3 regions of the Vibrio sp. JZG120 genome follow, and region 2 is predicted to be linked to each of the others. Evidence: predicted binding sites of a transcription regulator. Region 2 holds the regulator's gene; each other region holds the start of a gene.

Region 1 (10,288 bases), on a different contig from region 2:
ATTCGCAGAAGTTTTCTTCTGTGGACGGAAAAATTCTAATAATGACATGTCTAGCCTCCAAAGAGTCGTTTAAAGAGTCCTTTCTTCTCCTCAGTAAGGAAACGAAATTCAACCTGATTGCCTAATAAGCGATCAACGGTGTCAGAGTAAGCCATACCTGCATCGGTGTTATCGTCAAAAGTGACTGGCACACCTTTGTTTGACGCGTTAAGCACGGCTTGGCTTTCTGGAATCACGCCCAGTAGTGGAATATGTAAGATCTCCTCTACGTCTTCAACGCTTAGCATTTCGCCTTGAGTGACGCGAGATGGGTTGTAGCGAGTCAGTAGCAGGTGTTGTTTTACTGGCTCTAGCCCTTGTTCTGCACGCAGTGACTTAGAATCTAAAATACCGAGAATGCGGTCAGAGTCACGCACAGAAGAGACTTCTGGGTTCGTTGTGACAATGGCTTCATCTGCGTAATACAAGGCCATCAATGCGCCTTGTTCTATACCTGCTGGTGAATCACAAATAATGAAATCAAAGCCCATTTCATCAAGTTCGCCGAATACGCGCTGAACACCATCTTTTGTCAGTGCGTCTTTATCACGAGTTTGAGAAGCAGGAAGAATGAATAGGTTGTCCGTGCGCTTATCTTTGATCAGCGCTTGGTTTAATGTCGCTTCGCCGTTAATGACGTTCACAAAGTCATACACGACACGGCGCTCACAGCCCATGATTAGGTCGAGGTTACGCAAACCGATATCAAAATCGATCACCGCGGTCTTTTTTCCCTTCAGAGCTAGACCAGAGGCGATGGCTGCGCTTGAAGTGGTTTTACCAACGCCACCTTTACCAGACGTTACTACAATAATGCGTGCCATTTTTTTTCCTTTTTAGATTAAATCGCGAGAACTTCTAAATGCAATGATTCATCGGCTTTACTGATCATTACTTTCTTTTGCCAGTACTCGCTTTCAATTTGATCGCTTAACCAGTAGTCACCCGCAATGGATACCAGTTCTGCTTGTAAATCGTGGCAAATAATACGCGCTTCCTGCTGACCACTTGCGCCTGCAATCGCACGGCCTCGAAGTGTGCCATGGATATGAATAGAGCCGTCAGCGATGACTTCAGCACCAGCACTTACGTGCGCTAACACCACCAAATCACCATCTTTCGCGTAGATCTGTTGTCCTGATCGAACAGGCGTGCGAACTACTTTCGTTGGCGCCATTTTGGCAGGTGCTTGGCTTGGTGATTTGCTCGCCGACATAATGGCGAAGCCAGCTTCGGAAGCAAGATTTTGTACACGCTTGTCTTTACAGCCCGTTACACCGACCGGAATAAAACCAGCATCTGAGATGCCTTGTTTAAGCTTAGGGAAATCAATGTCGCCTTGTACTTTTGCTATATTGATTACCAAAGGCGCGGATGCAAAAAAAGAAGGTGCTTGAGAAACTTTTTCTTGCAAAAATTCGACAGTCTTTGCGATCTCATTGTCAGAAAGGTGTAAAACTGACAATGTAAAACTGCTACCTTTAAGGTCTGGTGAATGGGTCATCGTGGACTTCTTGCCTTTATTGAAAGAGCGTTGCCTTAAACTAGGTCTGTCATGTTATATTTCATCCTTTGACGCAGCAAGTTCTCTCGTGGGCAAATAGGTGAATTAATCTCAAATTTGCTATTAAGTTTGCGAGAATTTGACGTTTTCAACCTAATCCGCACTCAACGCGGCTAAATCAGCATAAAAGGCGTGTCATGCTTTGTTCTATTTATAAAAGCTCGAAAAAAGAAGGTACTTATCTCTATATTCCGAAAAAGGATGATTTTTCACAGGTTCCTGACACCTTAATGCAGATGTTCGGTAAGCCTATCGCTGTTATGACGATTAAACTTGATGGCCGTAAATTGGCACAAGTTGATATCGAAAAAGTGAAGGCTTCATTGCAAAATGATGGCTTCTTTTTGCAGGTTCCGCCTCCGCCGGAGAACCTACTAGAAAAGTACAAAGAACAAAAAGCCCAGCAGAAAGGCGAATAACGTCATCGTTTTTCATCTGGGATTTCTGCCTTGCTCAAGGAGGGCAATATGAAAAAAATACTGGCTACCATGCTTAGCGTTGGTGTGTGTACCTCGGCTTTTGCAAGTAGCGAGGGTTTCGATGAATACTTGAATAAGCTGCGTGCTGAAGCGCGTGATAAAGGTATCTCAGAGCAGGTCATTAGTGCTGCTTTTGCTAATGTTGAGTACAAGCCTCGAGCAGTAAAAGCGGACCGAAACCAGCCAGAGAAGAAACTGACGTTGGATGAATACATTCCTCGCGCGGTGCCTGAATGGAAGGTGAAGCAAGCAAGACAACTCTATAAAGAGCATTACACCGAGCTAAAGCGTATAGGCGATGAGTACGGTGTGCAGCCTCGCTTTATCGTGGCGCTGTGGGGTGTAGAAAGTAACTTTGGTAAATTTACGGGTAACTTCAAAGTGATTGACGCGTTGTCGACAATGGCATTTGAAGGTCGTCGTGAAGAGTTTTTCCGTAAAGAGACCATGTCGGCATTGCAGATCCTCGATCAAGGCCATATCGAGCTAGATAATTTTAAAGGTTCTTGGGCTGGTGCGATGGGACAGTGTCAATTTATGCCAAGCTCTTTCCTACGTTTTGCCGCTGACGGCAACGGGGATGGTAAAAAAGACATTTGGCAATCTGAAGTCGACGTATTTGCATCAACCGCTAACTATTTGAGCAAGTCCGGCTGGGATGACAAATATACTTGGGGTCGCCAAGTGAAAGTTCCTAAAGGCATTGATCGCAGCTTAGAAGGGCGCACAGCTGAAAAAGGTAAATACCTTCAGGAGTGGAGCAAACTTGGCATCACAAAATACGACGGTAGTCCGTTGCCAAAACTGGATGAAGACATCAAAGCATGGTTGATCATGCCGGACGACGAAAATGGTCGTACGTATCTGGTTTACAATAACTACAACGTACTGATGAAGTGGAACCGCTCTTACTACTTCGCACTCGCCGTGAGTCACTTGGCTGACCGAATCAAATACTGAGCTGTTATCAAATAATCACTTGGCATCCAGTATTCAATATGAGGGCTCTTCGGAGTCCTTTGTTTTTCCTATAATCAAATCGAGGTAAAGCGTGTTATCTGAACGTGCCGCACAAATGGTGATTTTCTCCGCTCTTCTTAAACATAAAAGCTTCACAGCGGCTGCAAAGAGCTTAGGCGTGTCGGTGTCTCATGTGAGTAAGCAGTTGAGTCAGCTAGAAGCGTCTCTTGGTATCAAGCTTGTTCAACGCACTACGCGAAGCTTTACGCCGACTGAGGCAGGGAAAACCTTTTTTCATCACTGTGAGCAAGTGGTACAAGCGGTGAGCAGCGCCACATTAGAGATGGAGACCCAGCGGGATGAAGTGGCAGGTTTGGTACGTCTTGGATTGTCGCAATCATTTGGTACCTTACACATTATCCCAGCGATTCAAGAGTTACGCGAACTTTATCCTCAACTTCAAGTGGAAGTACATCTGTTTGACTATAAGGTCGATATGTTAGCCGAAGGGCTCGATTTATGGGTAACCAACAACGAGCATTTACCTGAAGGCTACATTGCGCAGCGTTTGACGGATTGCCAGTTTGTTGTAGCGGCATCACCAGATTACTTATTGAAACATGATACGCCAACAGAGCCGGATGATTTGTCTTCTCATAACTGCCTTATATACAGAAGCTGGGAGCGCGACTATACGGGGTGGGCGTTTACCAAAGATCAGCAAGAATTGAACGTAAAAGTCTCGGGTAACTATTCAGTGGATCTGGCTGAAGCCGTTCGGGATGCAGCCATTGCAGGTTGGGGCATTGCCTACCTTGCCACTTACTTACTGGGTGATGAGTTTAGAACGGGTAAGTTAATACAGTTGTTACCGGACTGGAAAGCAAGCCAGTCGATGCCGTTTTATGCGGTGTATCCAAGCCGCCAACATATGCCCAAAAAAATATCCGCAGTGATTAACTTCATCAAACAGAAGATCGGTAACCCGTGTCATTGGGATCAACGTCTAGCGCCTTACATATCTATTCCTAAGTAACAGGATCAATGACGTTATTGAACGGCACATAAGGTGATTCACTTCACAAAAATTTTTCCAGAACTAGAAACATCTTTTCCATATAGAAATAATAAAAATAAGCAAACGTTTATATTTATATAATTCAATGCCTTATAATTAAGGTCAATTATTGGGCGCTTAAACTTTTCACACTGTTAACATCCTCAACTTGCAGCATTTTGAGTCCGCTATACAATCCGGTGCCTTCCATATCCCCCTTCTGTCGGATTCATTTTATGAACTCAATTATTGGTATCGTAGCCATACTATTCGTAGCATGGCTACTTTCTACAAATAGAAAAAATATAAAGCTGAGAACAGTGTCGTTTGCGTTTGCTTTGCAGGTACTGTTTGCGTTGTTGGTTTTATATGTACCAGCAGGACGAGATGCGCTGAATTCAGTGAGCAGCGTAGTGTCGAATTTGATCAACTATGGTCAAGAGGGCATTGCGTTTTTATTCGGTAATTTGGCGACAGGGGGCTTCACCTTTGCGATCAATGTTCTGGGTATCATCGTTTTCTTTTCCTCTCTTATCTCAGGTCTTTATCACATTGGTGTGATGCCAAAAATCATCAACTTTATCGGTGGCGGTATTCAAAAGCTGCTGGGTATCGGTCGTGCGGAGTCTTTGTCTGCAACGGCGAATATTTTTGTTGGCACCATTGAAGCGCCATTGATGGTAAAGCCATACCTAAAGCACATGACCGACTCGCAGTTCTTTGCGGTGATGACAGGTGGTTTGGCTTCTGTTGCTGGTGGAACGTTGGTCGGTTACGCGTCACTGGGCGTTGACCTTAACTACCTGATCGCTGCTGCATTTATGTCGGCACCTGCGGGCTTGCTGATGGCAAAAATTTTAATGCCAGAAGATACGGATAAAGCAGCAGATATCGACATTAGCCAAGTTGAAATTCCACGTGCAACCAACGTAGTAGAAGCATTAGCCGATGGTGCAATGGCGGGTGTACGCATTGCTGTATCGGTAGGTGGTACGCTATTGGCTTTCATCAGTGTCATTGCAATGTTAAACGGCATGCTAGGTTGGATTGGTGATCTTGTTGGGACGCCACTAAGCTTCGAGCTGATCCTAGGTTATGTATTCGCACCTGTCGCTTGGTTATTAGGTGTACCATGGCAAGAAGCAACCACAGCAGGCTCGCTGATTGGTAATAAGATTGTGGTGAATGAGTTCGTCGCTTTCATCCAGCTTGCAGAAGTGAAATCTCAACTTAGTGAACACTCACAAGCAATCGTGACGTTTGCTTTGTGTGGCTTTGCAAACATCTCAAGCATGGCGATGCTGATTGGTGGGTTGGGCTCATTGGTACCTGAAAAGCGTGCATTTGTTTCTAAACATGGTTTCCGTGCGATTATCGCTGGTGTCATGGCGAACTTAATGAGCGCTTCGATTGCGGGCGTGATTTTAAGCCTGTAATTGAAAGAGATACCTAAAATTAGCAAAAAGGCCCCTTGCGGAGCCTTTTTCGTATCTGAAGTTTACGTTATTTGTCTGTGTGGAACTGCTCGCAAGCGAGCATCGTGTTCTCAATTAAGCTTGCGACGGTCATTGGGCCAACACCACCAGGGACAGGAGTAATAAAGCTCGCACTTTCACGTGCTTTATCGTATTCCACGTCGCCAACTAGCTTGCCTGAATCAAGACGGTTAATGCCGACATCGATAACCACTGCACCTTTCTTAATCCACTCTCCAGGGATGAAGTTTGGCTTACCAACCGCAACTACGACAACGTCAGCTTGACGCACATGACTCTCTAGGTCTTTGGTAAAACGGTGACATGTTGTCGTTGTACAGCCCGCAAGCAGCAGCTCAAGTGTCATAGGACGGCCAACAATGTTTGATGCACCAACCACAACAGCATGTTTGCCACGAAGCTCTATGTTGTAACGGTCTAGTAGGGTAATGATGCCCTTTGGCGTGCAAGAGCGAAGCTTTGGAATACGTTGTGCAAGACGACCAACGTTGTAAGGGTGGAAGCCATCCACGTCTTTCTCTGGGTGAATGCGCTCTAAAACATGTGTTGTGTCGATGCCCGCAGGAAGGGGTAATTGCACTAGAATGCCGTCAATTTCATCATCGTTGTTTAATTCATCAATCAGCGCTAGTAACTCTTCTTCTGAGCTAGACGCAGGAAGGTCAAAAGACTTAGAAACAAACCCAACTTCTTCACATGCGCGGCGTTTGCTACCGACATAAACCTGAGAAGCAGGATCTTCACCAACTAGAACCACTGCTAAACCAGGAGCACGTAGCCCAGCTTCAACACGTGCTTTAACACGTGCAGCCACTTCGGAGCGAACAGTTTGGGAAATGAGAGTTCCGTCTATATTTTGAGCAGTCATGACTTTCCTTATAAATTAAGAAGGCAAATTATCTGCGGCGCATTGTCGCAGAATTTCTTATTAACATCCATACGCAAACGTTTGCTTTGTGGTGTTTTTGAACATTAAGCGTTTTGATGGACTTTTTTTAGGCATTCAGATCAGAATGTTATGAAAACCCGTTGATTTACCCGTTTGAACTCGTATAATCCTGTCCCTGTAGCGCGCCCTTAGCTCAGCTGGATAGAGCACGTCCCTTCTAAGGATGTGGTCATTGGTTCGAATCCAATAGGGCGTGCCATTTATTCAAAAGCCCCGATAACTCTTTGAGTTGTCGGGGCTTTGTCGATCTTGTCTCAAATGTATTAACTTAGCTCTGTTACATGAGCTTTATTTTGATGCTTAAACTCATGAAAAAAATAATTTTTACTGCATTGATTGTTACTCTTTTAAGTGGGTGTGTCACACGCAAAGTTCGTGTTTTACCCCAAGCTATAAATATTACCCCAATTACTGATATTGCAATTAAAAACCTTAATTGCAGAATGGTTGACTCTTACACGATCGAGGATGTTCATCCAAACAATGTAGATCGTATACTTAAGAATCAAACTTACGCATCTGGTGGAAACCGGTACCATATCGCAACTGTTCTAGATACTAGCCGTGGACGCCCATCTAGTGTTGTTGCGGAGCTTTATGACTGCCAGGTTGCCAAAATCAGTTTAGAAGCTGAGAAAGTTAAATTACTACCTGGTGCAAATGAAGTTCAACCCATCTCGTTTGCAGAAGTCGAAAACAATGAGTGCAAAGTGATTGGAAACAAAGTTGTATCAGAAAGCCAGAAAGGCTCTCTTTTTGATGAGTTGTCTAACCAAGTCTACATGGCGGGTGGTAATCGATATCATGTGACTAATATTATTGAGTCTGAAGGACAAACTCCAACATCTGTTTCTGCTGATATCTATCGTTGCAAGCACCGTTCAGTTGCCTTCAACTAACAAAAAAGCGCTGGTTAACCAGCGCTTTTGCATTTATTAAGGGCATTACATCTTTTTAAAGATGATGGAGGTGTTGATGCCGCCAAAGGCGAAGTTGTTACTCATCAAATATTTCACGTCCAGCTCTCGGCCTTGTCCGGCGATGTAGTCTAAATCACCACATTGCTCGTCGAGGTTTTTTAGGTTGAGCGTTGGGTTGAACCAGCCTGTGTGCATCATTTCTAAACCTAGCCACGCTTCAATCGCGCCACAGGCGCCTAGTGTGTGGCCAAAGTAGCTCTTGAGTGAACTTATTGGCACTTTGCCCAGAGCATTCGCTGTTGCGTTGCTTTCCGCAATATCGCCGCGGTCGGTGGCAGTGCCGTGAGCAGATACATAGTCGATCTTCTCAGCTGGAATGCCCGCGTTTTGCAAAGCCATTTCCATACAGATTTGCATGGTTTCCATCTGTGGTTGAGTGACGTGTGCGGCATCACAGTTGCTGGCAAAACCGATGATTTCTGCATAGATTTTCGCGCCACGAGCGACGGCGTGTTCGTACTCTTCCAGAACCAGCGTTCCCGCACCTTCACCAATCACCAAACCATCGCGATCGGAGTCATAAGGTCTTGGTGTGCTTTTCGGGTCTTCATTTTTCAGACTGGTGGCAAAAAGGGTATCGAAGACAGCGGATTCCGTTGGGCACAGTTCTTCAGCGCCACCAGCAACCATGACCGTTTGGTAGCCGTGTTTGATCGCTTCGTAGGCATAGCCGATTGCTTGGCTGCCAGAGGTACATGCACTGCTGGTTGGGATCACTCGGCCTTTCAAACCGAAAAATAGACCAACGTTCACTGCCGTAGTGTGCGGCATCATCTGCACGTAAGTCGTTGCGGTGATCGCTTTAGTGGTTTTCTCATTCAGCATGACACCAAATGCGCCGATTGCGTCGGTACTGCCTGTTGATGAGCCGTATGCGATACCCGTTTGACCGTTGGTTAGCACGTCGTTACCAATCAAGCCTGCTTGGCTTAGTGCGTTTTCTGTTGCGACGGTCGCTAATTTGGAAACTCGCCCCATGCCACGTACTTGTTTGCGCTTGTAGTGCTTTGGCAGATCAAAATCTAAAATGGGTGCCGCGAGCTTGGTGTTCAAGCCATCATACTGTTCGTAAGAAGGCATGTATTGCGTCGCGTTCTGGCAGTCACGCAGTTTTGGTTCGACAGATTGCCAATCGTTACCAAACGCAGTCACACCCGACATTCCGGTTACAACAACTCGACGGCTCATACTAGGCCTCCGTTTACCGAAATGACTTGGCGAGTTACATAGCCTGCGATGTCAGACATAAGGTAACTGACTAAACCAGCAACTTCTTCTGGCTCTCCCATGCGGCGCAAAGGAATTTGCGGCATCGCGTGTTCTTTTACGTGTTCGTCTACCATGCCTGTGTCGATAAGTCCCGGTGCAACGCAGTTAACGGTGATTTTGCGTTTTGCCAGTTCAAGTGCGAGTGATTTTGTCGCACCAATTACGCCCGCTTTTGCTGCGCTGTAGTTGGTTTGACCACGGTTACCCATCAGGCCAGATACTGATGCAAGGGTAACAATTCGACCGCCTTTGCGCTTTTGCACCATAGGCATAACACAAGGGTGAAGAACGTTGTAGAAGCTATCTAGGTTGGTATGGATCACGCCATCCCATTCTTCTTCGGTCATCGCAGGGAAAGCGGTATCTTTTGTGATGCCAGCGTTGTTCACGACGCCATAGTAAGCGCCGTGTGCGGCGATATCGGCCTCTAGTTTCTCTCGGCAATCTGCGCGGTCACTGATGTCGAATTGGATAAGACGACCGCTACCACCATGCTGTTCGATGGTGTTTAGGGTGTCTTGCGCGCCTTGTTGATCGCCCATGTAATGGACAATGACTTGGAAACCATCTTTGGCTAATTGAACGGCAATGGCTTTACCGATGCCTTTGCTGGCACCTGTAACGAGGACTTGTCGGGTCATTGTTGACTCCTGATTTTCATTTCTTGTAATTTTTCTTCTGATGGAACGTAAACGTTCAATTGGCAAGTCGCTACAACAGTTCCTTGTAGCTCAATACGGGCTGAAAAAACCGCCATACCGTTATCTTCCATAACTTTTTCAGCATACACATCGAGCACCTGTCCGCGAGAAAACGCATCGCATTCAGACGTGTATCGACGGCTACCAAGCAAAAAGCCAATCGGTGGCGCTTGTTCTTTCATTAATGCGTGGTAACCAGACCACGCCGCGACAGATTGCGCCATAAACTCAATGCCAACGTAAGCTGGCACAGTTTGAGAGGCTGAGTCGAAGAACGGGTTGTGTTCTACGATATCAACCTGGCAGTGAATCGTATCTCGTTGAACATCCAAAGCACGATCAACCAAGATCATTGGTTTGTCGTGTGGCAAAAGTTGTTCGATGGGAGGAAGTTTAGTCATGAGCGTAACCAAAAATAAGACTAATATTATTGCCACCAAAAGCAAAAGAGTTGCTGAGAATCGCTTTGTTACCCAGTTTGGTTGGCGTCTCAACTAACGATATATGGATATCGTCTGCCTTGGTTTCGCAGTGTTGTATTGGCAAATCAAGGTTGTACTTGAGAATATGCCAAGCGATCGCGGCTTCCGTTGCACTTGCTGCGCCTAATGTGTGTCCGGTGAGTGGCTTTGTCGAGCTTACGGGAACGGAGTCTCCAAAGCAGCGATGAATGGCTTTGCTTTCCATCGCATCGTTTAACGGCGTTGCTGTGCCATGCGCGTTGATGTAACCAATGTCTTGCGCTGTAAGTCCTGCATTGGCCAACGCTTTTTTCATCGCTTCTTCTGCGCCTA
Region 2 (10,288 bases):
TGGGTCTTGCTCTCATTAGTTTTACCACAAAACGTAAAACTGGCTGCTTCGTTGTTCTATTCTCTTTTGTTGGCATTTTTCTTGTTGCCTTCCAACCTGTTTCAACCAAGCTTCTTATGCCATTAGAGCGAGAGCATAAAGCCTTTTTGCCAGTTTCTGGCACCATCGACTACGTGATGGTTTTAGGGAATGGTCATGTTATCGATGACGAAATTCCACCCACCTCGCAGTTAAGCCGTGCAGCATTAATGCGCTTAACTGAAGGCATTCGTATTTTAAGAATGTATCCAGGTGCTAAATTAATTTTGTCTGGCTATGCTGGCGGTTCTGAAATTAGCCATGCGAGAATGATGGCGAACGTTGCCCTTGCGTTGGGAGTCGCGAAATCCGATATCATTTTATTAGAAGATGCGAAAGATACGTGGGAAGAGGCGCGTCAAGCGGCTGCATTCGTTCAACAAAAGGAGATTGTGTTAGTCACTTCAGCAAGCCACATGAGCCGTGCATTGTATGAGTTCAACGCAGCAGGCATTAAACCAATCCCAGCCCCGACCAACTTCTTAGCTATTAGCGAAATCAGTCAACCTTGGGATAAATACTCACCTAAAGCGCGTTACTTAGAACAAACAGAGCTTTATTGGCATGAGTACTTGGGCAGCATTTGGCAAAGGTTGCGTGATACTGTCGGCCAAACACCAATGGTTGAAGCAAAGTAGTACTATATTGAAACCACAAAAAAGGAGAGCCGAAGCTCTCCTTTTTCTTTTTAAGACTTAGGTTTGTTCAGTTTAATCACCAGCAAACATATAGCCTTCGCCGTGCACCGTCACAAAAATTTGTGGGTTCTTTGGATCAAACTCCATTTTTGCGCGCATACGTCGAATAAGAACATCAATAGTACGATCATTGGGAGCATCAACTCGGTGGCTGATCATATTCAAAATACGCTCGCGACTTAACACCTGGTTAGGGTAAGACGATAACGCCACCAAAAGTTCGTATTCTGCTTTGGTCAATTTTACGGGTTCGCCGTTACGGCTCAGCGCACGACGTTGAATGTCGAATGTCCACTCTCCAAAACGTACAATATGTTCTTCACTGGTTTCGTTCGCTTTCGCGCTACCGCTACGCGCTGCTGAAATACGCCACAGCAAGTTTTTAACGCGAACCAACAACTCCCTCAGTTCAAAAGGTTTTGTCACATAATCGTCAGCGCCCATTTCTAGGCCTACGATTTTATCAATGCTATCCGTGCGTCCTGTTACTAATATGATACCAATATCCGATTGGCTACGTAATTCACGAGTAAGCATCAGGCCGTCTTCACCCGGCAGGTTGATATCCAGCATGATTAGGTCTACATCACCCGCTTGCAGGACCTCACGCATTTCTGCGCCACTCTCTGCTTCGCTGACTTGGTAACCCTCATTTTGGAAATATCCCGCAAGCTTACTACGAGTTACAACATCATCTTCTACGACTAATACGTGATAGCTCATTTACACCACTTTTCTGTCTTCTTATTATCCAAGACGTATTCTATTCATAACTAGTAACATTTCTAGTCATAGATACATTAAAAAGCAAGATTTAGCGTTTTTATTGATTCAAAACAAGCTTACCCATCGCTATTAATAAACGTTAATTTTTGACCATAAAACATAATAATTATAGTTACTGCTATTCATTTTAATTGATTACACTTAGGGGATATCCCTAATTGACTTTGTGATGCACAACTTGAAGCATCATTCAGGAGCCCAAAATGCAAGAAGTGAAAGCTTTTAATGAAAAACGCGCTGAAATTTACTGGTGGTTTTCGAGCTTGTTCGCAAAAGAGCTAACAGAGAAAGAACTGGAAGCCTACCACAGTGTTGAAATTCGCAGTTTTCTAGCAGGTTTAGGTGAAAATGAGTCGCTGAAACCAGCCGTTGATAGCCTCGTTGATGCGCTAAACCGATTGCAAGATCGTGAAGACGCTCAATTGGAGCTTGCTGCTGACTTTTGTGAACTGTTTTTGAAGACAGAAAAATATGGCGCTCTTCCTTACGCATCGATGTACATCGGTGAATCAGGTTTGCTGAATGACAAGCCAGCCGAGGAAATGGAAAAGTTGATGGCAGAATTTGGCGTTCAAGTAGATGAAAATCTAAAAGAGCCTGCGGACCACTTAGCCGTTGAACTCGACTTTCTCGGCAACATGATTATCCGCTCAAACGAACTTGAGCAAGAAAAACACATGGAAGAAGCCTTCGTTAAACAAAACGACTTTATCCAGCAACAGTTGATGTCTTGGTTACCTCAGTTTGCAGACAAATGTAAACAATTCGACGAATTTGGGTTCTACTCGAGCGTCGCGAAACTATTAGTTGCATTTTGTAAACTAGACAGCGCTTACCTTATTGGGGAATAATTGCCGCCTATTTTTTAAGGAGCCCGCCTATCGGGCTTCCTGTATACCTGAAATAACTGAATGTAAGTAAGTTGGGTATATTATTCGTTTGCCTTAACTTAGCTCAAAGACGCTTGGTTATTTAGCAGTCAAAATGTGACTTCAAATACACAAATCTCTTGCTGAAAACATTGCTAGTCAGTCCACATAGGGCTAAAATGTGAGCGCAAACGATTAAATATGATTTATATGTAAACCGCTGAAATATAGCGGTTTTTGTGTTTTTTAACAGGTTGATGGCAATTTCTCATCAGATAGAAAAAAGATAAAATTCATCGACCGATGCTGCTACGTACCCTTTTGTCGTACTTGGACCAACCGCTGCCGAAACACTTAGCGCCAACCTTAGATTGCTGGGTGTAAAACCATTAGAGCATCAGGTACATCCAACACGACATATTTCAGTAGCTCGATACAGGACACCATTTATGGCCACTATAAAAGACGTTGCTCGCTTAGCCGGCGTTTCCACTACGACAGTTTCGCACGTTATCAATAAAACGCGTTTCGTTGCAGAAGCAACGCAAGAAAAAGTAATGAAAGCCGTGGACGAGTTGAATTACGCGCCAAGTGCGGTTGCACGCAGCCTAAAGTGCAACTCAACTCGTACTATTGGCATGTTAGTAACGCAGTCAACCAACCTATTCTTCTCAGAAGTGATTGACGGGGTTGAGAGCTACTGTTACCGCCAAGGCTACACTCTGATTCTGTGTAATACGGGTGGGATTTACGAAAAACAACGCGATTACATCCGTATGCTGGCTGAAAAACGTGTTGATGGCATCCTAGTGATGTGTTCTGACTTAACCGAAGAGCTTAAAGAGATGCTTGACCGTCATGCCGACATTCCTAAAGTGGTCATGGATTGGGGTCCAGAAAGCTCACAAGCGGACAAGATCATGGATAACTCAGAAGAAGGTGGCTACATCGCAACCAAACATCTGATCGACAATGGCCATACTGATATTGCTTGTCTAAGCGGTCATTTTGAAAAACTTGCTTGCCAAGAGCGCATTGCAGGTTTCCGTCGCGCGATGAGCGAAGCAAACCTAGCTGTAAATGAAGATTGGATCCTTGAAGGTAACTTTGAATGTGATACGGCCGTATTAGTCGCAGATAAAATTACAGCAATGGACAAACGTCCGACAGCGGTATTCTGTTTTAACGACACAATGGCTCTGGGCCTAATGAGCCGCCTACAACAAAACGGTATCAAAGTTCCTGATGATATTTCAGTGATCGGCTACGACAACATCGAGCTTGCGGAATACTTCTCTCCACCGTTAACCACTATCCACCAACCTAAACGTCGTGTGGGTAAAAATGCGTTCGAGATCCTACTTGAGCGAATCAAAGATAAAGAACACGAAAAGCGAATTTTCGAAATGCAACCTGAGCTTGTAATTCGAAACACCGTGAAGAAAATGAACTAAAATTCGCCAGATATAACGATGTCAAATAAGCGCTCTAAAAGGGCGCTTATTTTTTGTCTCTAAATAACTTTCCCCTGACTTAGGTTTGTTAGACAAAAAATCTCTAAGTCTCTGTTTTATATGTAGGTAAATCACACTCCCTCACAACCTCGAGATCATCCCGCCTTATTCTCAAATATGCACAAATATGCGCTTGTCGACACTTTTTATTGAACCAGAATCACACTTTTACGGGTAAAACGTGATGTTAATTCAATATACGAAGTATGCTCATTCTGTCACGCACAGGGCAAACCATTCGAAAGGGTGGGACGCAAAGCCTCCGGCCTGAACCATAGTACTATATGGAAGGTAGCGGGGTTACCGATGGCAAGTGTGCAAGCGATGACTTTACCCTGTAATGACATTGCTTTTGCGCATGTTTGCTACTCTCTCGGACCTGACTTTTGGTGGCGTAATATTAATTACACCGAGATAACAAAACATGGATAAACCGATACTCAAAGACTCTATGAAGCTATTTGAGGCACTTGGTAATATCAAGTCGCGCTCAATGTTTGGTGGCTTCGGACTATTCGCTGATGAAACAATGTTTGCACTAGTTGTAAATAATCAGCTTCATATAAGAGCAGACCAACAAACTTCATCTGACTTCGAGAAACAAGGGCTAAAGCCTTACGTTTATAAAAAACGTGGCTTCCCAGTCGTTACTAAGTACTACGCAATTTCCAACGATTTATGGGAGTCTAGCGAACGCTTAATCGAAGTAGCTAACCAATCGTTGAAAAAGGCAAAGCTTGAAAAAGAACAGCAAGCAACTACAAAGCCTAATCGCTTAAAAGATTTGCCTAACTTACGACTGGCAACTGAACGCATGCTGAAAAAAGCAGGCATTGAGTCAGTAGAAAAACTGGAAGAGGAAGGTGCACTTAACGCTTATAAAGCGATAAGAGATACGCACTCTGCAACCGTCAACATTGAGCTGTTATGGGCACTAGAAGGTGCTATTAACGGTACTCATTGGAGCGTTGTACCTCAAGCTCGCCGAGATGAGTTGATGAATGGCCTCCAATAAAAGTCGGCCTTAAAAACTATCTTGTAAAACCGCAGTCTAATCTGCGGTTTTTTTGTGAAATTTTTTCGACTTTCATTCTGTCTTATTACATATATCCCAAATTGGAATCATAAATATGAATAAGAAACTGATATTAGGCCTAATCCTGGTCGCGATCATTATCTTTTTAGGCGTTAACTTTAGTCAGTATTTAACGTTGGAAAATGCAAAAGCACAACAAGAAGCGCTGACCACATACATCGATCAGAACTTTGTTTTTTCGGCAGCTATTTACTTTTTTGCCTACATTGCAATTACCGCTTTTTCTATTCCTGGGGCAGCTGTGGTTACATTACTTGGTGCGGCTCTATTTGGTTTTTGGACGAGCTTATTACTGGTTTCTTTCGCCAGTACTATGGGTGCAACACTAGCATTTTTAAGCAGCCGATATTTGCTGCGTGACTGGGTACAAAACAAGTTTGGCAATAAGTTAATCGCAATTAATCAAGGTGTCGAAAAAGACGGTGCATTTTATCTATTTTCCTTGCGTCTCATTCCGGTATTCCCTTTCTTTCTTATCAACTTGTTGATGGGCTTAACGCCAATGTCTGTAGGTCGATTTTACCTTACTAGCCAAGTAGGTATGTTGCCAGGCACTGCAGTTTACTTAAACGCCGGTACTCAGTTAGCAACAATTGAAAGCCTGTCAGGCATTATTTCACCTGCGGTATTGGCCTCTTTTGCGTTACTGGGGCTGTTTCCAATCATCACTAAATGGGTTATGAATAAAGTAAGGCCAACACCGAGTCAGCAAAACTCATAATTAGTAAGTGGACGTGTTTAATGAAAATATTCATTGCTAAAAACCCAGCAGAAGCGCATATCGTGTGCGAATTATTGAAAACCGAGCAAGTCTACTGTGAAGTCCGCGGAGAAGGTATTTTCGGTTTAAAAGGAGAGCTGCCGTTTAGTGATGATACCGATCCTTATGTCTGGCTTTTTGACGCCAAACAACAAGTAAAAGCAGAAGGAATAGTACAAGCCTACCGCAAACAATCCGATGGAAATGAGTATCAAGATTGGCAGTGCCCGAAGTGCCATGAGGTAAACGAGGGGCAGTTTGGTGCTTGTTGGCAATGTGGACATCAAATAGGGGAGCCTTAATAACTCCCCTACTCCTACTCAATCGATTTATTCAGCGCTAAGCAGAAACCATTTGCTGCTTAATAAATTCGATGGAATGTTGATTGAAATCTTCAGGGCGCTCAACATTACAAACATGACCACAGTTGGGGATCTCTCGTAAAACACTAAGCTTATGCGCCGCAACCATTTCTTTAACAGGCTTAATAAACATGTAATCTCTGTCGCCCATTAAATAGAGTGTGGGAATGGGTAACTCTCGATCTTTAAAATACTTCATTAAAGGATTTACATCAGCAGCAAGAATAAACCAACGTTTAAATTCTTTTTGGCAAAGCTTCTTGGCCTCACGAATAAAAAGATGGCGAGACTCTCGCTGGCTTCTCTGTGGCATAACAATGTACGCAAAAAGTTTGTAGAGCCACATGTACGGCAGAATGTGCTTACAAAAATTACCTAATTTAACCAATATTTGAGAACGAGTATTGAGCCTTGTGACAGCGCCACCGAGCACCATTGAACGCACGCGCTCTGCTGATAATTCAGCAAGGTTTCGAACAATAATGGTACCAAGCGACATACCGACAAAATGAGCGGATTGGATCTTTAAATGGTCCAATACTTTCAAAATATCTTGGGTGACTTCCGTAAAGGTATAACGGCTGGCAATGAGCTCTTTAAGTAACTGATTTGACTTTCCATGACCTCTTAAATCGATCAGCAATAAGTTAAAGTGTTGCTTGTAAGCTTTGATTTGCTTGAACCAGATAGAAGAGCTACCGCCAGCACCATGCACAAATACAACCCACTCATGACTAGTAGGGTGCAAATAGGTTTTATGAAAAAGTAGCGGCTGGGTCATATTCAAGTATCAAAAAGGTCGTGCTATTGAGTAAAAAGCCATCCTACCACACTCCCCTTACTCAAGATAATAAAGGCACCTTATTCGGTGCCTTTCGTTACAATTTTAAGTCAATTTAACGCCGAATTGTAAAGTTGCAAATAAGCTTCTGCGGCCTTTTGCCAACAAAAATCTTGTTGCATCGCGTGCAACTGTACTTTATTCACTTCAGGTTCGTTTTGAGCATAGAGCAACAGTGCCCTTAGCATCGTTAACAACAATGCCTGCGGTGTCGGTTCGAAAAAAACAAACCCCGTCGCTTCAGAAGGGTTCACATCATAATCGTTGACGCTGTCTTTTAGACCACCGACACCACGTACTATCGGCAATGTCCCATAAGCCATACTATAGATTTGGTTTAAACCACATGGTTCAAACTCAGAAGGCATCAGAAAGAAATCAGAACCCGCTTCAACGATATGCGCAAGTTCATTATCATAAGCTTCTACGAAGACAAATTTACTAGAAAACTGTGCAGCAACCTCTTCTAGCTGAGCGGCTAGTACAGGGTCTCCGGTCCCAACGACAACTAGTTGAACATCGTGCTTCAAAAAATCGGCCAAAGCAGGCAACAAGTAATGCACACCTTTTTGCTGGGTCAACCGACAAACCATACCGAACATGGCTACATCTTTTTCAGGCAAATTTAGCCGCAGTTGTAATGCTTGTTTACACGCTTTCTTGCCTTGCGTCATACTTTGTTGGTCAGCGCAGTAATTAACTGGCAAGTAAGTATCCGTTTCCGGGTTCCAAGCACTGTAATCACAACCGTTCAAAATACCAACTAAGTCCTGCGCGCGTTGCTGAAACTCCCAAGCCATTCCATGACTGCCAAGCTCTGTTTTGAGTTCCTCTGCGTACGTAGGGCTGACCGCGTTTATCTTATCTGCATTCATTACACCAGCTTTGAGCATCGTAATATGCGTTGCACTCACCGCAGCATCGGGAACGTTTCGACAATGAAACTCTGGCAAGCACTGCACGTCTTCATAACTAAATACGCCTTTAAAGACCGCATTGTGAATTGAAATGACGCTTTTAGTATGAGCAAAAAACGGATCATTGCTATACCTGTGCTTGAGCAAAAATGGAACAAGACCAGTGTGCCAATCGTTCGCGTGTATGATATCCGGCTGAAAAGCAAGCTTCGGCAACATGTCTAAACATGCCGCACTAAAAAACGCAAAGCGCTCACCGTTATCGGTATACGCTTGGTTGTTCTCCGCATACATCGATGGTCGATTGAAATACGGCTGACAATCAATCAGATAAACAGGATTTTGACCTAGCATGAGCCGCAGAACTCGATACTCCGTATGCGGCCATGATGTTAGTTCTGTTTCTAATACAACTTCTGCGTCAGCGAGTTTATCAATACTGCTGTACGCAGGGATGGTAATTCTTACGTCTTGCTGTAGGTTTTGAAGGGCTTCCGGTAGTGCCTTGGCAACGTCTGCCAAGCCACCACTTTTAATGAGACCTTCAACCTCAGAAGCTACAAACAGAATAGATAAGTTGTTAGTAGCCAACTCGAGCTCCTTTCGGAATAACAACAATGCCCTCCTCAGACACGTGGAAGTGTTTTTTATCTTCTTGAAGATTCACACCAATCTGAGTACCAGGAGCAATATCGGCATCCTTATCGACAATCACACGACGTAAAACACAGCCTTCGCCAATTTTCACGTCACCAAGAAGGATACATTCGCTGATATCGCAAGCAGATGCAATATTACTGCGGAACCCAAGCACCGACTTTTCTATTCTTGAGCCTCTGACGTAACTGCCATTACATACCAAACTGTCGATGATCTGAACACGGCCATTATCAGAGTCTGTAAATGTCGCTGGCGGCAGTGGAGGATAATAAGTATGCAGCGGCCATTTACGGTTATATAGTGAAAACGGTGCGTCTTTTTCTAGCAGATCCATGTGCGCTTCCCAGTACGCATCAATGGTTCCCACGTCACGCCAGTACACCTCTTCTCTTTCACCGCTGATTTTGTTAGTACTGAAGTCATACACGAACACGTCACCTCGAGGGAACATCTTAGGAATAATGTCCTTCCCAAAATCATGTGATGAAGCTTCATTATCCGCATCTTCAACCAACTCAGAGAATAACACCTGAGCTTCAAAAACGTAGTTACCCATTGAAACTAAAGCGTAATCAGGATCGCCAGGAATCGACTTCGGGTTTGCTGGTTTCTCTTCAAAGCCTATCATGCGACCTTCACTGTCCACTTCGATAACCCCAAATTGCGACGCCTCTTTTAGTGGCATACGCAATGCAGATACCGTCAGAGAAGCCTGCTTTTCTGAATGGAAGTTCAGCATTTGTTTGATATCCATCTTATAGATATGGTCAGAGCCAAAAATACAAACTTGATCCGGTTCCTCTAGTTCCATAAAACGGAGATTTTGATAGATCGCGTCTGCCGTTCCTTCGTACCAACGCTTACCAGTGCGCATTTGAGCAGGAATAGGATCGATAAAGCGGTCAGTGATGCCATTAATGTTCCAGCCCTTTTTTAAATGATGGAACAAAGATTGAGATTTAAATTGGGTGAGGACGTAAATGCGCATTAAATCCGCATTTACAAAATTGTTTAGAGCAAAATCGATCAATCGATAGCTACCACCAAACGGTACCGAAGGTTTACTACGAGATTCTGTTAAAGGTCTCAAACGAGAGCCTTCACCGCCAGCAAGAATCATTCCCAAAACACCAGCCATTTGTTGTTCTCCATATCGTTATAGCTTGGATTTGGTACTCGCTTGAATGAGTCATACTCGGGGAGTCAAGCGAATACATTTAGTAACCGTATCAGGAGTTTCTTTGAACTCTTACAACACGATAAAAAAGCTACGGCACTTCCAGTATGCAACGTCCACTCTTTTCTTATTTTTCGACGCAAAATGCACACAGTTGCACTAATTTTTGTAATAAATTATCTAAGCAGGTTCTAAATTACAATTTTTAATACGCCATTCTGTGTTCCATACAGTTCTTGCTTACTCAAGACGATATCTAGATCACACATGCAAAAGCAAACGATTACATTATGAAAACAATTTACGAACGGATTCACTACACCACCGACTTTTTGAGCTTAATATATAACAAATATATGAACGCAAAATGAAAGTTACGACGAATGTTTTTTACATAAAAAATACGTTCACTACTAATAAATCGTGACTCTGGTGTTTTCTAGCGACAATGGTGCTTGTTAAAGTGAGGAAAGGTCGATTAGAGGAAGAATGCGCAGGAGAAAACTGTCGGCCCCTACGCAAAAAAGGCA
Region 3 (10,288 bases), 240 kb from region 2:
TAGGGGAGTGGCAACAAGGTGAGACGAATTATGAAGAGGAGACCCCAAGAGCAACGATGCATTTTGTCTACGCCGGACGAACAATCTGTACTGAACATCAAGCGTTAAAAGGTGATGTGGCAGTTCAGTCTATTGTCGAAATGATAGAAGACGAGACACTGTTACCAGGTTTTGCTTCTCAAAGAAAACAGCAAATACAACATTGGAAGCTCTATAACGCATTGGGCCTTAATGCCGGAGAAGAAGTTAAAGATTTGGCTTCATTGACATTTTTTAGCTGGTTAAAAGAGCAGTTGGAAACATTAGGCGTTGAAAACATCGATGATATGGCGTTGTTTGAACCAGAAGACTTAACATTTAACGGTGTTCCAGAATGGGAATACGACGATTTCACGGAGCAGTACCCTTTAGAACTTTCGCTGCCAGAACTCCAACTAGATGTCGAGTATTACGCGTCTCGCAAGCTGGTACAGGTCGTTTATCGAGAGGGAAACCGTAAGGGGGATCCAAAGCGTTGGGAGCTGCCACGCTGGGCTGGTTGGAAGATACAGTATAAAAAGGCCAGTCGAGTGATTGATGTGAAGTAGGTAGGCGGATGACGTTGTGACAAGAATTGATATTTTTTTGGTGAATCTATAATGATTTCATATTGATAGCGTTACTTACGTGTTGTTTTTAGTTTCTTAATTGAAATATTAATCAATTGAATGCTTATATATGGCGAAGCTGTACATCAGTTGTTACAAAGCTGGTTTTAATATTTCCTTTTGCATGTAAATTAGTGCATAAAAGACGAATGTTTTATATCCCATTGCTATATCAAAACAGTTGAACGATATTTGGTATATCTCATTTTCGAGTGTCGGGGGCATAGAATGGATCAACAAGGAAAGACGTGCATTGAATTCGACTACACTAGCTTTTTAGGGGCGACAGGTAGTAAAAAATGGACCTTTTTAGAGGCATTTGCCACCATCGCGCCTATTTTCGGTTTGATGTGGAAACAGAACATTGCGGAATTGAGCAAGCCTGAAGATCGGTTGTGGGATGCCGCATTAAAATCGATGTCTTCTCGTAAAAGTGATGAATCCAATTTGGTCCGCTTAACCCAGTTAGCTAAACATGAAGGGATCAATGAATTGCGAGTCGTTATGCCATATTCGCTCGATGTTCAGCAAATCGAGTACATAGAATCTCGCAGTCAGTTGAAGGTGGACACGTCAGAACAAGATGTCCTTAACATCAAGTTTTAGGCTGAGCATTTCCACTTCATCAATGTACCACTTAACAATAGTGCAATGAAAAGCGACCTCAAAGTAGGTCGCTTTTTTATTTTGAGGTTTTTGTCACAGGTCTTGGAAGTGTGATGAATATAGAGTATTTGCACTTAAATTAACAAAAATGTAACGTTTGGAAATGCAATTGTCATAACTAGCTTCTAACTTTGTGTTTTTAGGACAAATTACCGACTAAGTGGTTGGTACTGTAAGTTCGAATTAACGTCCCTTATTGGCACACAAGGATGATTGAGTCACCACGTCATTTGGGCATAAAAACAAACACAATAAGAAAGGAATTCAATATGTCTTTGTCTCGTCGAGACTTTATGAAAGCTGCCTCTTCAACGGCGATTGTTACCGGACTGGTGGGCTGTGGTAGCGATGCTAGTGAATCTGTTGCGGTTACCTTTGAGCACGGAGTGGCGAGTGGAGATCCTACTCAAACACAAGTAATCATTTGGACTCGTGTTACGACCTCAGCAAGCTACGCAGATGTAAGCTGGCAAGTTTCATCTAACGAAAATTTTACTGATATCGTGCAAAGTGGCACTTTTGCCACAGACACGAGCCGAGATTTCACGGTAAAAGTCGATGTTCAAAATCTCAACGCAAATTCTCGCTACTACTATCGATTCATGGTTGGAGATGTCACTAGCGAAGTCGGGCAAACTCAAACATTACCAGAAGATGGTGTAGAAAAGGCATCCATGGCGGTTGTTTCTTGTGCAAACTATCCTGCAGGCTATTTCCATGTGTATCGAGAGATCTTAAATCAACATGAACAAGACCCGTTTGATGTGGTGCTTCATCTCGGTGATTACATTTATGAGTATGGTGCTGGTGGCTACGCTAGTGAAGATGCTGAGGCATTAGGGCGAGAGCCAAGCAAAGGCACTGAATGTATTACCTTAGATGATTACCGAAAACGGTATGCGCAATATCGCCAAGATGCTGATCTGCAAGCGTTACATGCGAGCCTACCAATGATTGCTGTCTGGGATGACCATGAGCTTGCAAATGATACTTGGAAAAATGGTGCGGAAAACCATCAAGAAGAGGAAGGCAGTTTTAATGATCGTCGTGCAGCTGCGGCTGCCGCGTGGACAGAATGGTTGCCCGTTCGTGAAAACACCTTCTCAAACATGCTGATTTACCGTCAGTTTTCGTTTGGAAGTTTAGTCAATTTGATGATGCTCGACACGCGACTTGTGGGGCGTGATAAACCGTTGGATTACTTCTCGCTCAGCTCTCCAACGATGGAAGCGATTGGCGGTTTAGTTGCTCAGTCGCGCAGCGAAGACCGAGAGCTGTTAGGCGCTGACCAACTCGCTTGGCTGATGGATGCGTTCAGTACGCACGACGCAACTTGGAATGTGCTAGGGCAACAAGTGTTAATGTCTCGTATGGAGTTGCCAAGTTCGGTTATGACCGCGATGTTTCAATTGTTTACTGCCACTGAAGAACAAAAAACAGAGGCGTTATTAGCAGTAAACTCTGCGATTACGGGTTACCTCTCTGACCCAAGTTCAGATACCATTTCTCTCCCGTATAACCTAGATGCATGGGATGGTTACTACGTTGAGCGAGAGAAAGTTTATCAACTGGCCAAAGCCAACAGTGGTAAATTTGTCTGCTTGGCAGGAGATACGCACAACGCATGGGCAAGTGAGCTTAAAGACGTATCTAAGCATCCTATCGGGATAGAGTTTGCAACTAGCTCGGTGAGTTCCCCTGGGCTAGAGGCCTACCTAGCGTTAGATCCTGTTGCGATCGCTCAAATGGAATACACGTTGCCGCACTTAGTGTCAGAATTACAGTGGGCAGACATCAAACAGCGTGGCTTTATGCGCGTTACTTTTACGCCCGACAAAGCAGAGTCGACCTGGTATTTCGTATCAACGATTAAAGACAAAACATATCACGTGACGACCAAGTCAGCCTTTACAACAGATGGCACTACGTTAAATATCGGCTAAACTGAGCCTAATACGAAAAAAGTCCGCAGGCTAGTGCGGACTTTTTATTGGAAAGCGTTTAGCAATCTAGCGACAGTGCTAGTCAATCAATCCGTATTCTTTGCTCAGAACTTCGATGATTTCCGCTTTCGGATTCTCACTCAAATGAATCGGCTTGCCTGTAATCTTCTCGGCAATACCAATGTAGGTGCTCGAAATCGCCATCAAAGATTCGACGGGTAAAGCATTATCACGAGCGAGTGCTTCGCGCTCTGGCATACGTTCTTTGTTTAGCAAGATATCTGGGTCAGGGAAGTGGTTAAGTAGGAACTGGCGGAAACCTTCTTTTGAGTTCTCTACGATGTGACCTGCTTGGTACTCTTTAGCATCCCATATACGAGACGAGTCTGGTGTACCCACTTCATCCATGTAAATCAGCTTTTCATTGCCAGCAGCATCATGAACATAACCAAATTCGAATTTGGTATCGACAAAGATTTGGTCGATTTCTTCTAACGCTTGGCTGATAACGTTAAAGCCTTCTTTCAGCAGTTTTTCGTAGAGTGCGATATCGTCGGCACTTGAGAAGTTAAATGCTTCGTAGTTGTCTACGATGTTTTGACGAGTAATATTCACGTCATCCGCTTCTGGCACACCGGGAATACCTTTTAGAATGCCTTTTGTGGATGGGGTCATGAGCAACTCTGGCAGTGCTTTGTCTTTTCCTAACCCTTCAGGAAGTTGGATTCCACAAAACTCGCGCTCGCCATTTGCGTAAGCGCGCCACATCGAACCCGTGATGTATTTGCGGCAGATGGCTTCTATTTTTACCGGTTTGGCTTTTTGTACAATCCAAACAAAAGGGTGAGGAATGTCTAGAATATGGCTATCTGCTAAGCCATTTTCTTTGAACAGTTTGAACCAGTGATTAGAAATCGCATTAAGCGCAGCCCCTTTACCCGGGACACCATTAAGACCACCTTCAGCATGCCAAATACAATCGAATGCAGAGATTCGGTCGCTAATCACCATGATAGCCAAAGGCGCATCTGGAGCGACATCGTATCCTTTTTCTTTGATCAGTCGGGCACTGTCTTCTTCAGTTAACCAGTAAACTGAACGAACTTTTCCGCTGTGAACGGGTTTATGGGTGCGAATTGGCAGGTCGTCATTGACGGCAAGTACTTGATTAGCAAGGCTCATTGCGACATTCCTATCATCTTAATCAAACGTCAGAAAGAGAAGATATTCAGCAAAATGTGGGCGCTGAATAAATCGAATGTGGGCATCATACCAGAACTATTTTAACTCGCCAGAGAAAAAGCAAACGTTTGCTTATTTTCTTTAATACAAAAAAAGCCCCCTTAAAAAGGAGGCGAGATGCAGGATGGATAACGTCGAACTTATTAGTGGTACTTATTAACTCTGCCTTCGACGAAAAAAACCTCACACTGATAGCGCTGCGCCATGTCGCGCAACATAGATTGATTCATAAGTGCAATTTTATTTGATGCGACAACAGCACTGGCATTACCTGATCGGATGGCTTTGATCACGATCTCGACTTCTGAAAGCTGTTGAGAAGGCTTCATTTGAATCACGTTTTTACAGCAAATATTAGAAGCAGTGAGTTGTTCAAAGTCTGGGCGAGGGCAGTCTGCTGTAAACAAAATCCATTGTTTCTGCTGCGATAAAACAGCCAGCTTAGATAGAAGCTGATCCGAAACGGCCATGGGCTGAGTTGCTTGTGCCAATACGTTGTAACGAGAGTATGTATGAGATTGACTTTGTAACTGCATCTTACTGTTCCTTTATACATGCTGTATGTGTATACAGTAGTTTGTTTTGGCGACCTGATCAACCCGTTTCTCAAAAGTTATTTGCGTTTTTTTGAGAAGGAAACAAAAGGATTTTATTTTAAGTATCTGAATTTATTTGATTATTTTTCATTTTTGATATGTCTAACATCAATTTAAAAATGTGAGATGAGTAGAAAATTGGACGAGATACATACAGGGGGTCACTACTGTATATACAGGTGTTTTTTCACGGGCAGTGGTTTGTATACAGTAGGAGAGGGGCTGATAACCGATGCGACATGCTATGTAGGATAGGAGGGAATACGAGATAGAGATTGGAAATAGGGCTTGGCCGATCAAAAAAGCGCCTTAAAAGGCGCTTTTGAAAATCAGTTCCGTTGATTCCGTCTTGCTTAGCTCGCTCGTTGCAAGCGTTCGCGCATTTGTAATTCGCCTTGGTTAAATAGGCGCACGTCGATTTTTGCCATGTCGTAACAAGCTTTACATGAGTAATGGTGCTTGCCATCTAAATAATCGTGACGAGTTACAAGACTAGGTTTTTTACACCAATCACAGGTGCCTTCTTCAGTGAACATTGATTTTCTCCCCACCTAGATTAATTTGAGTCGTTAGGTGTTATTTTGCGCTGAGCATTATGGCATAAAAGCGAGACTTAAGTTAAATGTCTGTTAATTTGTTTGAGAGGGAGATCGATTGCGGCGCTTGATTATATGGGTCTAAAAGCATGCTAGCCAAAGTGTCTCGACCTGTTTTTACTGTTTTGTAACATTTTGTGAGACAAGCTGAAAGGCATGATTGAGTCGCTTCATTTCTTCTTCACTGCCTCTTGTGTCCGGATGATAAAGCTTTGATAGCTGTCTATAGCGTAGCTTTATTGCTTGTAAATCAGGGATGTGTTGTGGTGTGTAGCCAAACATGGCGCATGCGACGCTTAGCTTATGGTTCTCTGCCTGGGTTTTGGATTTCTTAAATTCTTTGAATACTTTCTCTAGCTGGCGTTTCAGTTGCTTGTTCGTAAACTCTAGCTCTTTAACTTTTGCCGCCATTCGCTGATTTTGGCTTTCCTCTTTGGCTTCACGCGCTTTTCTATTCTGCTTATGTTTCTTGATTACGAAGAAGCTTAAGCCGCTGATGATGAGTATCGCCGCTAGCCAAATCAGCCATAAAAACTGCGAGTATTCTACCTTGGGGTTTGCAACTGTGCTTTTCTCTTCTTGTGTTTGTTCAGCCTTTTTATCGAGCGACTTTATTTGCGAGACTTGTTTAGCTCGCAGTTGGTTGAAGCGCTGCTCTAACAGTTGATTATATGCTTGTTCTGCTGCTGGATTATGCTGAGAAGCCATTTGATACAAGGCTTCAGTCAATTGAGAAGTTGTGACCTTATCTTGATTGCGCTGAATAAAGTTAGCGAGAAGAAAGCCCCGATCGATTGGGTCATTGAGTGCGATAGAGGTTAGCCAATATAACGCTTGTGTTTCATTTTTTTCGCCATTTATCCCTTTAGCAAAGTCGTTCGCGAGCTGTTTTTGCGCAGGGAGGTAACCTTGGTTGGCGGATTGCTCTAGCCAGTAGCGTGTTTCTGTTGAGGCTTCAGCTTTGTTTGATGCCAATAATTGTTGTGCGTACTCGTATTGTTCTATGGGGTCATTTGGAGCTTGAGAGGCAAGCGAGTAACCAGAAAAGCAGAGGCTAAATAAGCAGAGTAGGGCAGACGTTTTGACAGACATTGATATGTCAGGCCTAACGATTATGGTTAGGCCTGCTCCGGTAATCTTTTATTATTACCGCTATGGTGCAACCAAATTACTTCAGTGGCAAGATCTGGATTTCAACACGACGGTTGCACGCACGACCTTCAGAAGTTTGGTTTGAGCAAATTGGGTTACGTTCGCCGTAGCCACGTGCAATTGCGCGACCAGGTGCAACGTTTTGAGATACTAGGAATTGACGTACGGACTCTGCACGACGCTCAGACAACGTTTGGTTGTATGACTCACTGCCCGTGCTATCAGTGTAACCGTCGATAACAAGGCTGGTATCTGGGTATTCAACCAAGATGCGAGCAACACCGCGTAGCGTATTATGAATGCTAGCATCAAGCTGGTAAGAGCTTGAAGAGAAGCCGATACCATTTTCCATACGCAGTAAAAGCTGGTTCTCACCAACACGCTGAACTTGTACACCAGAGTTTAGCAAAGCGCGACGCAATTCTGCTTCTTGTTGGTCAAAGTAGTAACCAACGCCAGCGCCAGTCGCTCCGCCTGCGGCCGCACCAATGAGTGCATGCTGACGACGTTCTTTAGCGTCATCGCCCGTTGCTAGACCGATTGCTGCACCAGCGATAGCACCAATAAGCGCGCCTTGCGTGGTTGAGTTAGTTTCGTATTCACCCGTTGTTGCATTTTGGCGTTGAGTGGCTTGACAGCCAGTAAGAGCTAGCACTAGAGCTAGTGCAATAGGCATCTTTTTCAAGGGAAAATCTCCGTATAAAACTGAGGCGAAACCATGCCTCATAATGGGATGCGAATTATGAATAAGTAAGCATTGATATTTGTTATGAGAAAGTAAGATTGATAAGAGTTTCTGTAAGAAAATTCTTATCGTTACTATCACAACTTTAAAAAGTAGGTCCCAATCACATTGGAATATTGGGACCTACGTTAATCAATTGCTGTTCTGGTTATTTCGATGGATTGCCCAACATTTTACGCGCTTGCTCGCCGCCAACACCACGGTTAACGGAGACTCTTCTACCTTTTTTCAAGCCCACTTCGTAGTCTTCGGTTAGGTTTTTCATCGCTTCTTTCAGTTGCTTCTTGAAGGTTTCGCGGTCAATGTTTTGGAATTCTTTATCAATATAATCATTGATTTTGTTGGCCGACTCTTCGTCTGGGGAAATGACTGGAAGTTTCTCTATCGCTCCCTCTACCCAGCCAGATACAAATGAGTTCACGCGGCGAGTCACTTCTTGAGAAGAGGTGCCCGTACCTGCGAAACTATTTCGGAATTGTCCGGTACTTTCGTTCATCTCGCGATAAATAATATCGAAAGCAAATGCAGCAAAAATCGCGCGATCTGCTTCACCGATAAACTCGACACGTTTGAGCCCTTTGTGATTCAACAACACCGCTTCAACACCGAATTTAGTGTTAATGCCGCGAATCACTCGCAATATGGTAGAACTGATATTCGCTGGTAGTAGGTGGGAAGACTGTGTTTTCCCCATTCTGATAAACTCAATATCGTCCTTATCCAGACCATATTTGAGCATGAGGCGATGTGCCATTTTGATAGCATTGGCAGCCTCATTAACATTAGCGGAATTGCCCAGTTCTAAGCACTTGGCGATTTTTTTCAGAGCTTTTTGTTTATCCATCGACAACCAGTAACGAAAGCAGAAAATTTATGAAGTCAGACATATTACCTTTTTTGACATAAAAACGAAATACAAGGTGGGAGTGAAGGTGGTTTATGGACATAAAAAGAAGCCCCGCGGTAGGCGAGGCTAGGCGTTTTAGTTCGTCATAATCAGTATGAAGTCGTACTTGTGTCTAAGAAGCCATTCTTCATTAAGATTAGTTGGAATTACAACCCGAGCTGGTTGAGTAAATCATCGGCGTCATCGTTCGAACTCGACGATTTAGATTCTTTCTCAGCCATATTTTTACGTGTTGCTTCTAAAATATCGTCTGGATTTTCGTCTTCTGCGATTTCAAACTCTTCTAGTTGGATGAACTCAGTTTTGTCCATTGCCAACTCTAGGTAGAAAATGTTGTTATTTTCGGTGGAGAACGTCACTCGGCGAGCTTGAGGGCGGTCAAGGTTGGTATCCACTTGTAAGATGACTTGCTTATTCAGCGCCATCATTTTTGGCTGGTTTTGTGTGATGTTCGTTTGCAGCTCTTTACGAATTTTATTGGTGAAATCTCCAACCAGTTGGTTCATTAGTTCACCCAGAACATCTCCCACCTCGTCAGAAGTATGAGATATTGCCAGTTCTTCTTCTGGCATACCCATATTACGCATGTAGTTGGTGTAGATCTCTAATGCGGCTTTTGCCGTAAAATTAATTACGACTAGCCCGGTAAACCCGCCATCAAACAGAACAAAACAGCCAAAATCTGGCTTGAGGCTAGTCTTGTGGATTTTTTGCACCATTGCAGAGTAATTTACTTGAGAAGATGTCGCCGAAGTTAGGACGCCAGAAACAGACTGGCAAAGTTTGAGAAGGATATCTTCAGTGGTCACAATTTTATTTTTTTTCATTCTGAAAACTCATCTAGAAACGCGATTCGTTCCCCAATGTAAGGCATCAAGCGTGAAAAAATAAAGCATAAGTTTAATTATTGTATCGAGATTCTGATTTGCTCGTCTTTTTAAATGTTGTAAAGTGACGAAATTCAAAGAATATTACTTCACTTACTCTTTTGTGGTGTTTTGTTTCGCTGAACGCCAACTTGTATGAGAAGTGAGCAAATAATTACATAACCCGCAGCTGATCGGATTCAGCGTCGTAGGGGCAGGAAGCAAATGTTACCAAGATTACACTCGCAAACTGATGTCGATCCTCTTGTTCTTAGTTTTCTGAAAGAGCTTGAGCACGCCGGATTCACTGGTGATATCGAAAGCCAATATTCAAGCCGACTAGCGGTTGCCACTGACAACAGTGTTTACCAGCAACTTCCTCAGTCTGTCGTTCATCCCAAAACGACAGAAGATGTTTCTCTCCTCGGGAAACTGAGCAATAAAGAAAAGTACGAACGAATTACCTTTTCACCTCGTGGTGGCGGCACAGGGACCAATGGTCAGTCGCTAACCAAAGGTATTGTGGTGGATATGTCTCGCCACATGAACAAAGTGCTTGAGATTAATGAGAAAGAAGGCTGGGTTCGTGTACAAACTGGTGTAGTGAAAGACCAGTTAAATGATGCGGTTCGCCCTTACGGTTACTTCTTCTCTCCAGACTTATCTACCAGTAACCGTGCAACGATTGGCGGCATGGTCAACACCGATGCTTCTGGTCAAGGTTCTCTGAAATACGGAAAAACATCCGATCATGTTTTGTCGCTACAAGCGGTGTTTGCTGATGGCTCAGTTTTAGAATCAGATCTGTCCAACGGCTACCCCGAAGAAGGCGAGTTTGCTGCCAAGGCGCTACGAGTAACGGAATCCGTATGTCGTGAAAAACGCCAGCAGATCGTGGATAAATTTCCTCCTCTCAACCGCTTCCTAA

What was found. Region 2 encodes PurR, which represses purine synthesis genes. Its sites were predicted from a motif close to TNANGNAAACGTTTNCNTNA; they were not measured.
Region 1: a site for PurR is predicted at 6,533-6,552, ahead of folD (bifunctional methylenetetrahydrofolate dehydrogenase/methenyltetrahydrofolate cyclohydrolase FolD). Genes of this name have one in related genera too.
Region 3: a site for PurR is predicted at 4,555-4,574, ahead of ACWPOD_RS10045 (phosphoribosylaminoimidazolesuccinocarboxamide synthase). Genes of this name have one in related genera too.

The regions. Positions count from the first base shown of each region.
Region 1 is NZ_JBSRRK010000011.1:80,389-90,676, forward strand. Features, by position in the region: gene minE (cell division topological specificity factor MinE) at 1-48, opposite strand, end outside; gene minD (septum site-determining protein MinD) at 51-863, opposite strand; gene minC (septum site-determining protein MinC) at 881-1,543, opposite strand; gene ACWPOD_RS19275 (YcgL domain-containing protein) at 1,741-2,022, shown strand; gene ACWPOD_RS19280 (lytic murein transglycosylase) at 2,071-3,042, shown strand; gene ACWPOD_RS19285 (LysR family transcriptional regulator) at 3,134-4,078, shown strand; gene ACWPOD_RS19290 (NupC/NupG family nucleoside CNT transporter) at 4,336-5,535, shown strand; gene folD (bifunctional methylenetetrahydrofolate dehydrogenase/methenyltetrahydrofolate cyclohydrolase FolD) at 5,603-6,463, opposite strand; tRNA gene ACWPOD_RS19300 (tRNA-Arg) at 6,667-6,743, shown strand; gene ACWPOD_RS19305 (membrane lipoprotein lipid attachment site-containing protein) at 6,853-7,443, shown strand; gene ACWPOD_RS19310 (beta-ketoacyl-ACP synthase) at 7,489-8,712, opposite strand; gene fabG (3-oxoacyl-ACP reductase FabG) at 8,709-9,434, opposite strand; gene ACWPOD_RS19320 (hotdog family protein) at 9,431-9,895, opposite strand; gene ACWPOD_RS19325 (beta-ketoacyl-[acyl-carrier-protein] synthase family protein) at 9,888-10,288, opposite strand, start outside.
Region 2 is NZ_JBSRRK010000004.1:583,650-593,937, forward strand. Features, by position in the region: gene elyC (envelope biogenesis factor ElyC) at 1-716, shown strand, start outside; gene torR (two-component system response regulator TorR) at 789-1,499, opposite strand; gene torD (molecular chaperone TorD) at 1,766-2,413, shown strand; gene purR (HTH-type transcriptional repressor PurR) at 2,881-3,885, shown strand; cyclic di-GMP riboswitch class I at 4,164-4,253, shown strand; gene ACWPOD_RS11080 (TfoX/Sxy family DNA transformation protein) at 4,370-4,960, shown strand; gene ACWPOD_RS11085 (TVP38/TMEM64 family protein) at 5,076-5,762, shown strand; gene ACWPOD_RS11090 (hypothetical protein) at 5,783-6,103, shown strand; gene ACWPOD_RS11095 (alpha/beta fold hydrolase) at 6,141-6,944, opposite strand; gene glgA (glycogen synthase GlgA) at 7,055-8,512, opposite strand; gene glgC (glucose-1-phosphate adenylyltransferase) at 8,502-9,719, opposite strand.
Region 3 is NZ_JBSRRK010000004.1:346,836-357,123, reverse strand. Features, by position in the region: gene ACWPOD_RS10060 (helicase-related protein) at 1-587, shown strand, start outside; gene ACWPOD_RS10055 (hypothetical protein) at 876-1,253, shown strand; gene ACWPOD_RS10050 (alkaline phosphatase D family protein) at 1,583-3,256, shown strand; gene ACWPOD_RS10045 (phosphoribosylaminoimidazolesuccinocarboxamide synthase) at 3,335-4,438, opposite strand; gene ACWPOD_RS10040 (SulA-like leucine-rich domain-containing protein) at 4,642-5,034, opposite strand; gene ACWPOD_RS10035 (hypothetical protein) at 5,448-5,630, opposite strand; gene ACWPOD_RS10030 (J domain-containing protein) at 5,808-6,782, opposite strand; gene ACWPOD_RS10025 (OmpA family protein) at 6,859-7,518, opposite strand; gene ACWPOD_RS10020 (DUF2786 domain-containing protein) at 7,736-8,431, opposite strand; gene ACWPOD_RS10015 (DUF3334 family protein) at 8,641-9,321, opposite strand; gene ydiJ (D-2-hydroxyglutarate dehydrogenase YdiJ) at 9,586-10,288, shown strand, end outside.